One region of the Granulosicoccus antarcticus IMCC3135 genome, then DNA from elsewhere that is predicted to be linked to it. Evidence: predicted binding sites of a transcription regulator. Region 1 holds the regulator's gene; each other region holds the start of a gene.
The links. Region 1 encodes FliA, which starts transcription of late flagellar genes. Its sites were predicted from a motif close to GCTAAAGTTNNNNNNNNNNCNGCCGATA; they were not measured.
Positions count from the first base shown of each region.

Region 1 (4,217 bases):
AGGGTGAGCGTCAGACCTGTAGTAATACAGGTTGATAAACGATAGTGGCTCGAGAGTAATGGTGACGCTTTATCATCGTTGCGCAGATCACTTTGATTACTACGTGATCTGCGTAAATCGCAACGAAAGATGGCGTCCCCTAGGGGACTCGAACCCCTGTTACCGCCGTGAAAGGGCGGTGTCCTAGGCCACTAGACGAAGGGGACGCTGTGTTGCCGGTGTTACCCGACGCCTTCGAAGGACCGTAGTATACGCAAAAAAAAGAGGCTGTGTGCATTTGTTGTGAAAAAAATCAGAATTCTTTTGAATCATCGTTCTCGCAGACAACCTCAGCCGCGATGGCACGTACCTGATTAGGCCCCAGCTCACTCGCTACGCGCAGTGCCTCGCCGGCTCTGGCCAGTACCGAAACAGCATCATCGGCCTCACTCAATTCAGTGACACCCGCATTCGCTGTCAGAACAAACTGCACATTGTCGAAACTGACACAGTGATCCACCACCTGCCGCAAACGCTCTGCCAGTATCAGAGCTCCCTCCAGATCAGTCTGGTTGAGCAGGATGCAGAAGTTATCGTCATCGCTGCGAAAGATCAGATCGCTCTGGCGCAGTCGACCACTCAGAGTGGTGGCAACCGAAAGCCATGCATCCTTGCCAACGGCTTCGCCATGATCCGATGCAATCGAATCCAGATAATCAACTGAGAGCAGGATCACAGACAAGGGCTGCTCAACCCGACGCACCAGCCGGATCTCTCTGGGCAGCATATCGTCCAGCGCCAGCTGATTGCGCAGCCCGGTCGCAGGATCGGTTGTTACCTTCATGATGGCTTTGTGATGCTCAAGAGCATTGTCCAGCGGATACACAAGACTTTCCGCCAAACGTTCAGCGTCGCGTGCGTCACGTGCCGTGAAGGCCCTGGAGCGCATCAGGATGACTTCACCCAATGAGTGCTCACCCAGCTTCAATTCGAAGCGTTGACGGTGCTGACGACTGAATCCGAGCATGATATCCACGCCGCGATCAGCGGCCAGATATTGCAACCCGTCAAATTTTACGAAACTCTGCCCTTCCGTCAGCAGACATTCGAACAAGCGTTCGAGGTCCAGCTTGCGAAATAGCAAGGCGTTGAACTCAAGTTGCTTCAACTGAGTATCCAGGCGCTGTTGGCTCAGGATATCGGATGGGGTTACTGCGGTCTGCTTCGAACTGAGAGCGATCATGAAAACCACGTCAGGATAGAGGATTCAGGGAAGCATAATCCTGCAAGCAGTGGACCAAAAAAGAACTGGACTATTCACAAAAATGAACTACCCCGTTACACCAACGACCGCATTCAGGTAGAGAACCACTCCCAGAGCGGCCAGGGTAATTCCCAATAATGACCACGGCAGCACACTTTGTGACATGGGCGGCGGCGGCGCCTGCCATTCGTCACGCAGTTGTTGCGGCACCGGGTCGGGAAAGGTTCGACGCTCTTGTTTGACAACGGTGTCACTGCGGCGCTCATCTTCGCCTTCGCGCACTTTCAGAAATGTATTCCAGCCATCGTCTGACTGTAGATTCAGGAGTTCTTCGGGAATCAGTTCGGGCACCTGCGTTACCGGCTCCCAGAGTTCGCCGTCGCGGCTGACACGATCGGTATTCCTGACGCGCCCCAGCAGCAAAAAACGTCCGACTTCTGTCGTCGAAAAGGGACCCTGAACGCGGGAGCCTTTCTGCACATACCATTGAGATTCATCAGTGACCATAATAGTGACCTACTTCATTGTCCATTCAGTCATGCGTGCCTTCAGGCGAACCAGAGCCTGACCATGAATCTGACAAACCCTCGATTCACTGACGCCCAGAATATCGCCGATTTCTCGAAGATTCAGATCATCATCGTAGTACAGCGACATGACGAGTGCTTCACGCTCAGGTAAGTTCTTGATCGACATTGCCAGAGCTTCGCGAAAGGATTGATACTCGACCTGGTCGCCTGGACTGGCCTCGGCACTTTGCGGCAAAGCGATCGTCTCGCCGGTATGCTCATCAGGTTGATCGAAGCTGAATATATGAGCAGCCGAACTTTCAGTGAGTATCAGATGATAGGCCGACAGCGCGATGCCCAGTTTATCGGCAACCACTTTCGCCTTGGCCTCACGTCCACTGCCTTGTTCGATGTCACGTAACACCTCGGCAGCTTCGCGCGACTTGCGATGCACCGAGCGAGGCGTCCAGTCCGAACGACGTATTTCGTCAAGCATGGCCCCCCGTACCCGGATCCCGGCATAGGTCTCAAAGCTTGCGCCCTGCGACTTGTCGTAATGTTTGTGTGCCTCCAGCAGGCCGATCATCCCGGCCTGTATCAAGTCTTCGGCCTGAACACTGGGAGGCAGGCGATTCATCAGATGAAACGCTATTCGCTTGACCAGATTGGCGTTGGCGGCAACGACCCCATCCGGATCAACCGTGGTAACTTCGTTGTACATCGCGTGTGCATTCATACGGACTCTTCTCTCACCGTGTACCGTCGGCGACTTCAATAAGTCGCTCTACGAAAAATTCGATATGCCCACAGGGCGTCTGAGGCTGTGGCCAGCGTGCGACTCTGGTTGCAAGCTTGCGAAATGCCAGTGCGGAGGCTGAGCGAGGAAATGCTTCGACAACCGCGCGTTGCTGGCGAACCGCCTGCTTCAAATGTGTATCAAGCGGAATAGACCCGCAATAATCGAGCAGGACATCCAGGTGTTTATCTGTCAGATCACTCAGAGCCGCATAAAGATCCAGGCCATGACGAGAACTTTCAGTTTTGTTAGCCACCACTCGAAAACGTCTGACGTGGCAACGTTCGTGTAACGCCCGTATGGTAGAAAAGGCGTCCTGTAATGCTGGTGGCTCATCAACGACCACTATGATGACTTCCCTGACAGCGCGACAGAAGCTCACAACACTCTCTGAGAGCCCCGTAGCAATATCCACTATCAATGTGTCAGCCTCGGTGGGCAACTCACTGAAAAGCCCGATAAGGCCTGCGTGCTGGACATTCGACAGATGTGACATACCCACAGCACCACTGGCACTGGGTATGACAGAGACACCGACAGGCCCCTGCAGAACCACCTCGTCAAGCTGGCAAGTTCCTGCGAATACGTCGATCAGGGTATGTGTGGGACGCAAGTTCAGAAGACGATCAATGTTGCCCAGCTCAAGGTCGCCATCGACCAGCAGGACTTCATGATCAACCACTCCCAGTGCCGCAGCCAGATTGACTGCCACGTTGGACTTGCCAACACCACCTTTGCCACCGGCAACGGCGATCGTCTGCACCGGCCGACGGTGCTGTGACAGCTGTGGTGGTAGCTGGAAATTCACCGGGCAATAACCCGCAAGGTGGACTGGTAAGAGATCAACGCTAACTTCCTCGACAGTTCGTGTCGACATCAGCCCAGTGGCAGGATGACATAACGACACGGTTTCAAGCTGTCTGGGAGCAAGTCTCGAACCACCAAGAGCCAGCTAACCGTCAGTCTCGGCACTGGCAAGGGGTAAATGATGCGTTTTGGGAAGCATCCCTCAAATTGGATGTGAACCAGCACCTATCCTGTGAGGCCTGATTCTCGGATCGCTACTGCTGGCATGGAGCGTAGATGGCAGCTACATACAGTACTGAACCGGCAACCGAGGTGGTCCCAGAGCTGTTAGCCGGAAACCCGACGCAGCTCTGGTACCGCCTTTGTCAGACTTACGACACCTCTTCGGGGCGTTGAATGCTGTACTTGCGCATTTTCTCGACCAACGTGGTGCGTCGGATCTTCAACCGGTTCGCAGCGTGAGCCACCACCCCGGAACATTCATCCAGCGCCTGTTCGATCAGACTGATTTCGATATCAGTCAGGTGCTGCTTCAGATCGATACCTTCACGCGGCAGTCTTGGCTTGTTGTTCAAAGGCACAGCCGGCATCCCTGAGACCATCGGCAGAACACTGGCCGTGCTCGTCGTGGCGCTGGTAGTGCTGACATCCGAGTCAGCCTGACTATCATTATGAGCACGTCCATGAGGTGCCATCTTGGGTGGTAGATCACCCGCATCGACAACGCCATAGGGATGCAGGATCGTCAGCCTTTCCATCAGATTGGCAAGTTCACGCACATTACCCGGCCAGTCATAGTTGCACAGTGCCATCAGCGCGGCAGGCGTCAACCGTACCGAGGACTTCTTCTCGTGCTCCAGAC
Region 1 is NZ_CP018632.1:6,404,900-6,409,116, forward strand. Features, by position in the region: tRNA gene IMCC3135_RS27640 (tRNA-Glu) at 131-206, opposite strand; gene IMCC3135_RS27645 (GGDEF domain-containing protein) at 293-1,222, opposite strand; gene IMCC3135_RS27650 (DUF4339 domain-containing protein) at 1,310-1,750, opposite strand; gene IMCC3135_RS27655 (RNA polymerase sigma factor FliA) at 1,760-2,488, opposite strand; gene IMCC3135_RS27660 (MinD/ParA family ATP-binding protein) at 2,502-3,425, opposite strand; gene IMCC3135_RS27665 (sigma-54 dependent transcriptional regulator) at 3,727-4,217, opposite strand, start outside.

Region 2 (4,217 bases), 2.6 Mb from region 1:
CCAAAGCGTTATCAGGTGGTCAGCGACAACGTGTGGCTATTGGTCGCTCGATAGTCCGTGACCCAAAGGTCTATCTTTTTGATGAACCCTTGTCCAATCTGGATGCGGCCCTGCGAGTGGCAACACGTATTGAAATTGCACAGCTGAAGGAAAGCATGCCAAACTCAACCATGGTATATGTTACACATGACCAGGTTGAAGCCATGACTCTGGCAACGCGGATCGTGGTATTGGCCAACAAGGGGATCGCACAAGTGGGCACTCCGCTGGAACTGTATGAACGACCGGAAAACGAGTTCGTGGCCCAGTTCATCGGTTCACCTGCCATGAACCTGCTACCAGGTACCGTGATTGAAACCGGAGAGGTGACACAGTTGAGTGTGAATCACGGCAATGGCACCATCAGTGCGAATATACCGACCAGCCCGGATATGAAAGGCATGTCTGTGAATGTTGGCATACGTCCAGAAGACATGATGCCTACAAGCAGTGATAATTATGCTTTTGAGAATGTCGTGAAAATATCGGAAGCTCTGGGCGAAGTCACGCAGTTGTACTTCGAGCCACAAGCACCAGGGGCGTCTGCCGTGATAGCAAAGCTGCCGGGCATTCATCGGGATGTCCGGTCGCAAACCATGCGCATGACCGCAGAGCCGGCCAAGGTGCATCTGTTTGCCGAAGGGCGCTCACTTCTCTATCGTTAAACCTCAAACCCAATACAAGCGCACAGTATGATTGTATCTTCAATAAGTATCGTCGAACCCGATGTTGTGGTGGATAAGGATTGGTGGCGCGGAGCCGTCATCTATCAGATTTATCCTCGTTCCTATCAGGATTCCAATCACGACGGTATTGGGGACTTGGCGGGTATCAAGGATCGGTTGCCGCATATTGCCGAGTTGGGTGCAGATGCTATCTGGATTTCACCTTTCTTCAAATCACCGATGAAAGACTTCGGGTATGACGTGTCCAACTACAAGGACATTGATCCGATGTTCGGTGATCTGTTTGCCTTTGACGAATTGATCGAACACGCCCATGCACTGGATCTGAAGGTGATGGTGGATCTGGTTCTGTCGCACACATCCGATCAGCACAGCTGGTTCGCACAGTCCAGTTCCAGCCGGGATAATGATCGTCATGACTGGTACGTATGGGCCGATGCCAAGCCGGATGGCGGACCGCCGAACAACTGGCTATCGATTTTTGGCGGACCTGGCTGGTCCTGGCACTCGACACGTTGTCAGTATTATCAGCACAATTTCCTGAGCTCGCAGCCGGATCTGAACTTCCACAACCCGGACGTACAGGATGCACTGCTGGATGTGGCGCACTTCTGGCTGGATCGTGGTGTTGACGGCTTCCGCCTGGATACGATCAATTTCTATTTCTGTGATGCCGAGCTGCGCGACAATCCGGGGCTGCCACCCGAGCTGCGCAACGCCGATATTGCACCGGAAGTGAACCCGTATAACCACCAGGAACATCTGTTTGACAAGAACCGTCCGGAGAACATCAATTTCCTCAAGCGTTTTCGTGCGGTGCTCGACGAGTACCCCGCGGCAACTGCTGTTGGTGAGGTGGGGGATGCTCAACAAGGGATGCAGATTCTCCAGGACTACACCCGTGACGATGACCGGGTTCATATGTGTTACACCTTCGATTTTCTTTCCGCAGAGTTGCCGACAGCCGAACGTGTGGGGGCGGTGCTGCAAAAGTTCGAAGTAGAGGCTGGCGATAGCTGGGTGTGCTGGGCATTCTCGAACCATGATGTTGTCCGCCACGCCACACGCTGGAAGATTCCCAAGAAGCATTACGCTCAGCATCTGAAAATGCTGGCCTCGCTGCTGATGTCCATGCGCGGCTCAGTATGCCTCTATCAGGGTGAAGAGCTGGGACTGCCGGAAGGCGATGTCCCCTTCGAGCGATTGCAGGATCCCTATGGCATTGCTTTCTGGCCCAAGTTCAAGGGGCGTGATGGCTGTAGAACTCCCATGGTCTGGGACCATGAAAGTGAGCATGCCGGTTTTTCGACGGAGGAGCCCTGGTTGCCGGTGTCCGAGGTGCACAAACGACTGTCCGTATCACACCAGTCCGGAGATCAGAACAGCCTGTTGGAGCATTACCGGCGTTTTCTGAGTTTTCGTCGTGACTGTCTGCCTCTGATCAAGGGGACTTTGCACGGCATCGTGGTCATCGGTGATGTATTGAGTTTCCTGCGTACCCATGAAGACCAGACGGTCTATTGTGCTTTCAATATGGGCAATGTACGCGTTCGCTGCGAGATCAATACCGACCAGAAGCTGAGTCTCATGCCGGGACATGGCTTCGATGCAGAACTGGGAGATGGTGTGCTGGAAATACCGCCATACAGTGCTGCCTTTGTACAGATAGGCTGATTGCATTTGCGATTGAGTGGGGACGGGTTGGAAACGGATTTCTAACCTGTTCAACGCAGTCTGTACATCAAGTCATTTAAAGATCAGCCGATTCAGCTCTATACGATCAATAGTCCCGTTACTACCAGAATTTCAAGGGCTGCACAGAGCATCGCTGAATCAAAAACATGACAAACCCGCTAGAGAATTGGTCTATAAGGCGTATAAGTAATCTGGTGCTTGTAACGATTGCACTTGCCGGGATGGTTATTGTCAGTTTCAACCTTGTCGTTCGTTCAGAAGTCCTGGGCTACTCTGATCACTGGCAAGCGTTTCTGGATGGGCCTGATCACAAAGGCAGGTTACTCACCGAATTGAATACGGAGCTGGGCCATGGAAGCGTCGCCCATGAGTTGGAGGATTTTCTTCTTCACCGGGAAGCGGAGCATCTGGAGGAGGTCGGCGAGGGGGCTGAACACGTTGGTGAAGCTCTGGAAGACTACCGGACCTTGCAAATGTCGGCCGCTGAACGAAGCGCTCTCGACGACATCCAGCAGGTAGTTAAAAAATACACGGATATCGCGGAAAAACTGATATCCATGGACAATGCTGGCTCAGATTTCAGTGATGCCGAGCAGCTGATTGTCGTTGATAGTGGGCCTCTTGATCGTGCTCTTGTCAGTCTGGAAGAAGAGATTGCAGCATCGCGTGGTCAGGTGGAAACTTTCATGCACCAGCAGCTCATTCAGGTCAAAATGTATACCTGGTTGAGTTCCGTTAGTGCACTTTTTCTGGCCTTGCTGCTCACGGCTTTGATGATAGGGACACTGCGCAGCATTGCCAGAAAGTTTGGTGGGGAGCCGACTCTTATTCTGGGTATCGTCGGTCGTATTGCAGGAGGGGATCTGAGTGAAAACTTGCCCGAGATCAAGCGTGAATCGGGAATCTATCAGGCTATTCGCAGCATGCAGCTGAACTTGCGTGATATGAAAGATGCGCAATCAACCCTTGCTAAAGAAACACTACGATTGAAGCTGGCTCTGGACAATGCCTCAGCGAATGTCATGGTTGCTGATGTCAACAACGACATCATTTACATGAACAAGGCGGCGGTAAATCTGTTCAACTCAGCGGAGTCCGAGCTGCGTACCGCATTGCCTGACTTCAATGCAGACTCGCTGATCGGTAGTAATGTGGATATCTTTCATGCAGACCCTGCGAGAAACCGTGGGATGATTGCGCGTCTGGATGACTTGCATGAGATTCGCGCCAGTTTCGGCTCATTGTCGATCAAGCTTGTCATTAATCCTGTGTTTGATGAAAGCGGAAGTCGTCTGGGAACCATCGCAGAATGGTTCGACAAGACAGATGAAATCAACAACGAGAGGCAAGTACAGGAACTGGTGGAAGCTGCTGTCAATGGGGACCTGACGCGCCGAATTGACGATCAAGGGCTGGAGGGTTCCTACGGGCGACTGGTCGCTGGCATGAATCAGTTGATGCAGACCAATGAGTTGATCATCGGTGACATGCAACGGGTATTAGGTGCTCTGGCCAAAGGTGATCTGACTGAAACGGTGCAAACCGAATATCTGGGAGCCTACGATCAGTTGAAGCGCGATACCAACAAGACCGTGGCGCAATTGACCGATATCATCAGCAAGACAAAGCAGGGTGCCTCGGTCATATCGGAGTTTTCCGGTCAGCTCAAACGAACCAATGGGGTTTTGACGACCACTGCTGAAGAGGCTGCAAACAACGCACAGTCTGCGACGGATGCTGCACGCAAAGTGATGGTTAACGTTGACAGTGTCGTGGGTGCGACCGATGAGATGCTCA
Region 2 is NZ_CP018632.1:1,175,752-1,179,968, forward strand. Features, by position in the region: gene IMCC3135_RS04975 (ABC transporter ATP-binding protein) at 1-704, shown strand, start outside; gene IMCC3135_RS04980 (alpha-glucosidase) at 732-2,399, shown strand; gene IMCC3135_RS04985 (methyl-accepting chemotaxis protein) at 2,567-4,217, shown strand, end outside.
Region 2: the regulator FliA is predicted to act here: its motif matches at 2,465-2,492, upstream of IMCC3135_RS04985 (methyl-accepting chemotaxis protein).

Region 3 (4,217 bases), 1.9 Mb from region 1:
TCGATCTGGATGCAGCTCGTCAGAGTTGCATCAGGGTTGCTTTGAAGCTGGCTTAAGTACGCCTGGGAGTTGTTTCAGGCGTCTCAGCGTGAGACTCGGTCAGTTTGAACTGATCAACCATCTGTTGCATGTTGGTGGCAACTTCACTCAGGCGCATGAGTTCCTGTTTCACAACATTTACTGATTCCTGCGTATTGCGGGTGCCACTGACAAGCTCTGCCAACTGATCGGACATGCCGCTGGAGTTGTTGGCAACAGAGCCTATTGATCGACTGATGTCCTGGGTGGTGGAAGTCTGTTGTGTCATGGCCGATGCGGTGCCCAGCTGCAACTGGTTTATCTGTTGCACGATGGTGTCGATGGCCCGAATGCCGATAGCGGCGCTCTCACTGTCCAGCTGAATGGTATGAATCTGAACACTGATATCCTCGGTCGCCTTGGCCGTCTCCTTGGCCAGCTCCTTGACCTCGTTGGCTACCACCGCAAAGCCTTTACCTGCATCGCCGGCGCGAGCCGCTTCGATCGTGGCATTCAATGCCAGCAGATTTGTCTGCTCTGCAATGGAATTGATGACTTTGATCATATTGCCGATCGTATGACTGGAGCGCGATAACTGCGCAACATTGGAATCTGCAGATTGGGTCAGTGTTACCGCTTCACTCGCCACGGTATTCGAGCGTTGTGTGTTTTTTGCAATCTCATTGATGCTGGCATTCAGCTCTTTGGCAGCGCTGGCAATGGTGTCGACGTGGTCTGAAATCGAGGTGGCACCCGAGGAGACATTGCAGGCTTTGTCAGAGGCCGATAACGCCTCGCTTTCCAGTCTGATATTGACATCGATGACTTTGCTGGTGCTGGTGCTCAGTACCAGAGCATTGGATTTTATACGCGCAATCATGGCGGTGAGCTGCAGCACCGTCGCTTCGGCATCGCGTTGCAGCTGTCCGAAATCACCCTTGAGTTCGGTGCCGTTCGGGATAGTCATGTTGTGACTGAAATCGCCATCAGCCATGCGATTGAACAATTGACCGGCACTTGAGATGACGGTGCCACAGATTTCCAGCATGTCGTTGATACCATCGTAAACGGGAACCAGAAACGTCGGTTTGCCTGTGCCATCAACCCGTTTTGACAAATCACCCACCAACGCTGCCTGTACAACAGCGTGTACATCGTTGCTCAATGCAGACTCGATAGCCGCCTTTTCAGTTCGATCATAAAGCTCGATGACGGTTCCCAGAGGTTCTCCTTGCTCGTCATAAACCGGGTTGAGTGAGAGTCTGACGATGCGATTGCCCAGGGTGCGCTCTGATGTTCTCGATTGGAGTAGGCCATCCGGTGCTACCGCCTGGCTCGGACAGTTCGGGCAGAGGGATTTGATTGGCAAGCCGATCAGGGATGACATGTTGAAGTCGGGTAAGTCGCATGCCAGTTGTTCTTCATACTCTGCGAAATAATTGTATCCAGAGGTATTGCAGTAGACGATCTTGTCCTTGGTATTGGCGAACAGCACGACGCTGGAGATGCTGTCCAGTGCCTGTTTCATCCGGCCATTATGGATAAGTAGTCGACGCTCCTGCGATATACGCAGCTGCAGGTTCTTTTGCATGATGGCCAGGGTCTTGAGCAGCGTGCCAGTCTCATCACCAGAATGAATATCGATCTTGTTGTCAAAGCGATCGTCGGCGATGGCTGCGGCAACCCGGTTGGCTTCACGCAGGGTGCGCAGTATTTCGTATCCCACCTTGAAGGTGAAGAAAACGCCGATCATGACGACCCCCAGAACACTGCCAAGCATAATGCTACGTCTGGTTTTGTCCTGAGATATCCTGGTTTGCAGCGTTGTTTGTAATTGGCTGTTGACCGAACTCTGCAATTTGTATCCCAGTGCGGCTGTCCTGTCCATCTCATCAAAGCTTGCCTGCATGAGAGCTGAATCACTATCAATCAAGGCCAGTTCTGCGTTCTTGAGAGCTGCTGTTGCGGTGGTCAGAAAATTTTGCGTCGACGAGCTCAGAAGTGCATCAAGTGATGGGTTGTATCGGGTGGCAGCATTGATCGCGTTATCAACTTTTTCAAGCATGGCCTCCAGTATTTGCAAGTTGATATGAAGCAGTTGTTGTCTGGATCCGGCTTGTGCCCAATTTTGCTCTGTGTCGGGCGTTGCACTAGCGATACTGCGATATTCATAAAGTCGCGTCAGCAGTGGTGGTAGCTGGATCTGGGTTGCATCCACCAGATAGTAGCTGTCCAGATCGGGGTCTAGAATCAGGTTGGAATTGTCGCTAACTCTGCGCGAATGCTGTTCAAGGGCATGCAGAACCTCATGGTGGACAAGCTCGCGCGCCGAGAGTGCTGTATCGAAGGGTAAGCGCAGAAATTCTTCCACGGATTCGCGCAGGGTGGTGTAGGTCGAATTCAGCTCCGGCAGTGAGTCTAGTTGCTTGTGAACAGCCTCTATGTCGGCCATCTTCTTGCGGATATTGTCCTGACTGCGCTGCAGTTTTCCTGATTGCCTGGTGGCATCTTCGAGCAGGGCAAGGTGGTGCAAGCCCATCAGTTTCTCCAGCTGGTTCAACGGCTGGAGATACTGCGCACCGGCTACTTCCATTTCAGCCAAATAGATGGATCGAGTCAGTACGTTGCCTAGTAGTACAGTTGCAACCGCAGTCGGCACACACAGCAGGGCCATGATCAACACGAACTTGCATCGTAATTTCAGGTATTTCATGGCTCTCAGGTCAGATGAATCACGACGTGCGATACCTGTGCTTATCGGCACGGCTCTACGAAACCGTTCCGTAGACGGTGATGGCTGACGATTGCAGGGTTTCATTTGTAACACTGCCGAGTGCCGGCTCAAAATGACAGGCTGTGCGATTAATTAGCCAATTTGATTACATCGTTGGCGTATGAGCTATAGAATCATGGCGTTAAGTACACCAAAGTCTGGCGAGTCGGGACAATTTGGTCCCAGCCCGTCCTCAGGAGACTGATTGACATGAAAGCTAGCAAGGCGGAGACGCCTGCGGTTCTGATCGAACTCGACATCGTTGAGCGCAATCTGCAGCGAGCCCAACAAATGGCCGATGGCATCAGTCTATCTCTGCGGCCGCACATCAAGACTCACAAGCTGCCGCGCTTTGCGCAGCGGCAGATCGAGCTGGGTGCCCGAGGCATTACCTGTCAGAAGCTGGGTGAGGCCGAAGTGATGGCTGACGCCGGTCTGGATGACATTTTTGTGTCCTACAACATTCTGGGAGCCAGCAAGCTGAAGCGTCTCAAGGCTTTGCATGATCGAATTCAGATTGCAGTGGCCGCTGACAACAACACCGTTATCGATGGTTATAGCGCCGCTTTCACGGACAGCAATCACAAGCTCTCGGTGCTGGTTGAAATTGACACTGGTGGTGGACGTTGTGGCGTGCAGAGTGCGAAAAAGGCTGTCAAGCTGGCCAAGCGGATCAAAGCCAGCGAAGGTCTTTCATTTGGCGGCATCATGACCTATCCCCCGCGCGGTGAGATAAGCGATGTCAATGCCAGTCTGTCACGTGCCAAAGCGGCATTGCTGGATGCGGGGCTCAAGGTCAAGTGCGTCTCCAACGGCGGCACTCCCGACCTGAGATTTGCGGGCGATGTCACATTGGCCACCGAACATCGCTGCGGTACCTATATCTACAATGATCGCATGCAAGTCTCTTACGGGCATTGCGAAATCTCCGATTGTGCCCTGAGCGTTCTGGCTACGGTGATCAGCTGCCCGGCTGAAGGCCGTGCGGTTATCGATGCGGGTACCAAGGCACTGGCGGCCGACTTCTGTGACGCCCCGGGCTACGGTCATGTGCTGGAGTATCCGGACGCTCTGGTGCAAAAGCTGTATGAAGAGCACGGTGTGCTGGATTTTTCCGCGTGCGAGTCGATGCCCGAAGTGGGCGACAAGATCCGGATCATTCCCAATCATGTCTGCGTGGTCAGCAATCTGTTCGACTCTGTGCACCTGGTGCGTAACGGTCTGATCGAAGAGACCGTCGCTGTGGCCGCACGCGGCTGCCTTGTCTGACTGACTGGCAGCCGGGTACGTCAAGGAGAGGCAACGCAGGCGGGGAGGCACACTGCGGCTCGCTGAACATGAAAATATCTTCCGGTTGGACTACTAGTGGCCGGGGGTATTCTTCTCGACCCAGCGAGTTTCGCCATTGAGCAGGGTCTCTTTCTTC
Region 3 is NZ_CP018632.1:489,871-494,087, forward strand. Features, by position in the region: gene IMCC3135_RS02275 (methyl-accepting chemotaxis protein) at 53-2,731, opposite strand; gene IMCC3135_RS02280 (D-TA family PLP-dependent enzyme) at 3,002-4,060, shown strand; gene IMCC3135_RS02285 (molybdenum cofactor biosynthesis protein MoaE) at 4,154-4,217, opposite strand, start outside.
Region 3: the regulator FliA is predicted to act here: its motif matches at 2,774-2,801, upstream of IMCC3135_RS02275 (methyl-accepting chemotaxis protein).

Region 4 (4,217 bases), 2.7 Mb from region 1:
TATGGCCTCGCCCTGAGTTCTCGCAACCGGCGTCTGAGTCCCTCTGAGCTCACTGTTGCCAGGCAGTTGAATGTGCTTTTGCAAGACAGAGCGCTGTCGAGCTCCGAGGTCTCAATACAACTCGACAAACTGGGTTTTCGCGTGGATTACTGTGAAGAACGCTGGGGCCGACGATTCGTTGCAGCCCATCTCGGAGCAGTCCGCCTGATCGATAATGTGGCGATGGCAGAGAGCACTCTCTAGCTTATCGTTGAACGCGTGAGGAGATCAATTACGCGACAGTAAAGCGAGTAGATCATCGCGCCACTGAATCCATGCCGCGGATTCGCTCGGCCATGTCGGACTCTGATCACCGTGGGCGACCGCCTCGCCGAGCGCCCTGGGTATCAGAGTTTTGATCAACGCATCGGCTTCTTCAGGATGACGTTGCCGGGCAAGATGGTAGAGCTCCGCATCTTGCAAGCCGCGATGCCAGGCTTTGAGTCGCATGGACGGGATAGGTCCCGGGGCTGCCGGGAATCCAATGCGCGGCAATTGATTGCCGGGATAGACCATGACACCGTTACCGACTCGATCATCGTCAGGTTTGTAGCTGGGTTGGGCGAAGGGCAGCTCATCATTGCCCAGATTGACCGCCCACATCAATTGACCCTGCAGGCCATATCGGGCACCGATCACACCCCAGCTACGCATGTCGGTACCTGGCAGGTTGATACTGTGTCCGCCCACGGCAGGATGACCACTGTGATAAAACCAGGCTTGTTCACCCAATGCCATACGCTGGGCCAGGAACTGAGTATTGGCAGCATGTGCATTGGGTGCCCAGAGGCGCACTCGATCTACCAGGGTGGTTTGCGGATCTTTCAGCCAGACAGTCGGATCGGAGTGACTGGTCCACATCAGATCGATTGCCGGTTGTTCGCGGCCATTGGCAGTTGTCCCCTTGTCAATGGCTTGCTGGATATGCTGCATGTCGCCATGGACTCGGGCAATGTATTGATGTCGCTCAGGTGCTGATTCTGCAAGTTTTGTCGGACCATCAACTTCATCGAAGGCATAGGCAAAGTATCGAGTGTCCTGCCAGCCATTGGTGTTGACCAGATCCGCCCAGACGTCAGCTCGCAGTGTATAGGCAGCGAGTTCCGCCTCGCTCATTGATTCTTCGACCGTGACATCATGTTCCTGTGTCCACGGTGTTCGCCAGATGCTGATGGGGGTGTTGGTCCCTGTGCCGACATAACCTTGCGCTTTGCTGAAGAGCTCGCCGCTGAGCGCTGGTTGATAGGCGGCCAGATAATCCTGCCAATCCTGAGGGCTTACCGGCTCATCTGGCGTTCGTTCGATAAAGACCATACGATGCTGATGGGCGAGTGTCTGGTAGCACTGTGCCATCTGTTGCCAGTTCTGCTGGCTGCGATCATCACCGACGCCTTCAAGCCGATAGGAGCGATAGATTTCGCCAATTGCATCGATACTTGTACGATGCGGTATCGTTGCATCAATCACTGACAGCAGTACGGGTAACTCAATGCTGACTGGCGAGTCCGACTCGGATGCCGGCGCATCGTCGAGCATATCTGTTACCTTGATTTTTATGAGGTGCTCGCCGGTGAGCGCATCATCGGGTATGTACATCTCAACCCAGACACTCTGATTCAGGCCTTTTGCAGGAAGACGAATGGCGTCGAAGAGTTCGGTATTATCGGTTCCGCATTGTTGTTGCCGGGGAATGAGTGCATCCGGATAATCTGCCGGATAGGGTAGTACCCGGGTTGCAGGTCCCCATCGATAGCCCGCATTCTTCACTCGCAGATAATGAGCCTGATACAGCGAAGCAGGAATGTCGCTGTCTGCGATGTCCACTGAAACCCGGTTCGTCGAGCCAAGGTCTTCACTGCGCAGTATCAGCTGAAACCCGATGGTTTCATTACGAGCCACTGTCCAGTGAAGGCGCTGGGGGCTGGAGCTGGCCAGATCGAAGCGCGGATGTTCCAACTGGCTGATGCCATCGCGGGTAATTCGTGCCATGTCGCTGGCAGCGCAGACAACCAGACCAGCAGGGCTGCTCAGACAACTATCGTCATAGACGGGGGCTGGTTTGTGTATCAGTCCCCAAGTGCACAATGCCAGGACCGGCAATGCCAATAAAAATTGCCGTGCTCGGCGGCCTGTCGTCGATACGATAAGTGGCATGCAGTTTTCAGTCGATTCTGGGTTATTGAGTAGCAGGTACCGTGCTTTATGGCCCGTGAGGGGGCGGGCGTTTCATCTCAAGATTATAGCGGCTCGGCCGTTAGTTCAATTTAAGTGAAATGTTGACAATTGCTATCGATGAACAACATTCCGCTGGTTGCGAAGCTGGCTGTTATTCCTGTCGTCCTGATTCTGGCACTGGCTGCAACCTGCCTTGCTGTGATTGATAATATCAATGCCTCGCGTGAGGATGGGTTGTTGATCGATATCGCCGGCCGGCAGCGCATGCTCAATCAGCGCTATATTAAAGAAGTGCTGGTTGCCGCCCGGGCAGAAGAGCCGGCACGGCAGCTTGCTATTGAAAAAAGCGAGCAGTCGATCGGATTGTTCCAAACGACTCTGAGCCTTATGACTGATGGCGGGGAGTTAGCTGTCAGCTCCACCGATGGCGTGACGATCATCCATACCCTGAGGCCACCAGTTTCGCAGAAACTGCAGTCTATCCTGGTTGCTAACCAACAGCTCATGCCATTGCTTTCTGACGAAGCCAGGAATCTACTGGATGCGCCTGCGGACAGCGTTGCCGCCAGCCATGAGTCCTTGCTGGATATCTCGGCACGCTTGCACATACAAGCCAGCCTGGTTGTGGACACTCTTGTAGCCTTGTCCAGAGATAAAGCCGATGACCTGATTCGAGTCTGCCTGTGGATCAGCGCCGTGGCGGCACTGGTCAGTCTGCTGATCAGTTGGCTGACCGGACTCAGCATAGCCGTGCCGGTCAATAGAATGCAGAAGGCTCTCAAGAGAATGGCATCAGGCGATTTGTCTCGTCCTTTGAATATGACGAGGAAGGATGAATTTGGCAGAATTTCAGCAGACCTTGATGCACTGTTAGAGGGGATCAGTGTCGCGTTAGGTAGTCGGCAGGTTCGGTGGGATGAAGTGGGTACCTTCTTTCGCGATCTGAGAACAGACTTGCAGCAAGTGCGCGCCATCATTACGCAGTCCCCCTCACCAATGATGCTGGTAAATAGTGCCGGGGAAATAACTTATGCCAACCCTGCTGCCGCCAGAGAGGCGGACCAATTACATGTGGCAGGCCATTTGCCGAAAGTTCTGGACCCTGCGAACTTTCTGTCGCAGGGCGGGCTTGCACTGGCGGAGTTGTTAGCCTGTTGCAAGGAACAAAGTCGGTTACCGTGCTCTCTGCGGGTAGACCTGGGTTCTGAGAAGTTCAATGTGAATCTGGAGCCGATTCATGACACCGACGCAGATTCAACAGAGGCCTTGCTTACGTGGCAGAACATTACCCACGATCTGGCTCGGGGAAAAGAGCTGACTCAAAGCAATGCGGCTGCGGTGCTGAGCGCGCAGAATCTGAGTGCTCTGGTAGATCAGATACGCCAGGTTGTGCAATCGGCGGCTAATGGCGATCTAAGCCAGAAAATCGATGCCATGGCGGATGAGTCACTCAATGCCATTGCCGCCACCATCAACGAATTTCTGGCATCGTTGAACAAGGATTTTGCAGCAATCAATGCCCATACCATTGAGTTGCTTGCCTGCTCTGTACAGTTGAAGAGAAGTGCTGTGCAGATTGAACGTAGCGCAGCCGATTCCAACGGGCACTGTGTCTCCGTGGCGCGGAGCACGGATGGTGTGAACAAACTGATGCGCAGTGCCGCAACAACGACTGAAGAGATGAATTCATCGATCAACGATATCTCTGGCAGTATGCTGGGTGCTGATAAAGTGGTGTTTGATGCAGTGACACTTGCACGAAGCACCAGCGATACCATGCAGAAACTCTATGCATCAAGCACGGATATCGGCAGCGTGTTGAAGACAATTACCACCATCGCCGAACAGACAAACCTACTGGCTCTGAATGCGACCATCGAAGCGGCGCGAGCCGGAGATGCAGGAAAGGGGTTTGCCGTCGTAGCCAATGAGGTCAAGGAGCTGGCCAAGCAGACGGCGCTGGCCACCGATGAAATCGGTAGTCGTATCATCAGTATTCAAAC
Region 4 is NZ_CP018632.1:1,332,673-1,336,889, forward strand. Features, by position in the region: gene IMCC3135_RS05695 (4-phosphopantoate--beta-alanine ligase) at 1-243, shown strand, start outside; gene IMCC3135_RS05700 (DUF4091 domain-containing protein) at 268-2,028, opposite strand; gene IMCC3135_RS05705 (methyl-accepting chemotaxis protein) at 2,332-4,217, shown strand, end outside.
Region 4: the regulator FliA is predicted to act here: its motif matches at 2,269-2,296, upstream of IMCC3135_RS05705 (methyl-accepting chemotaxis protein).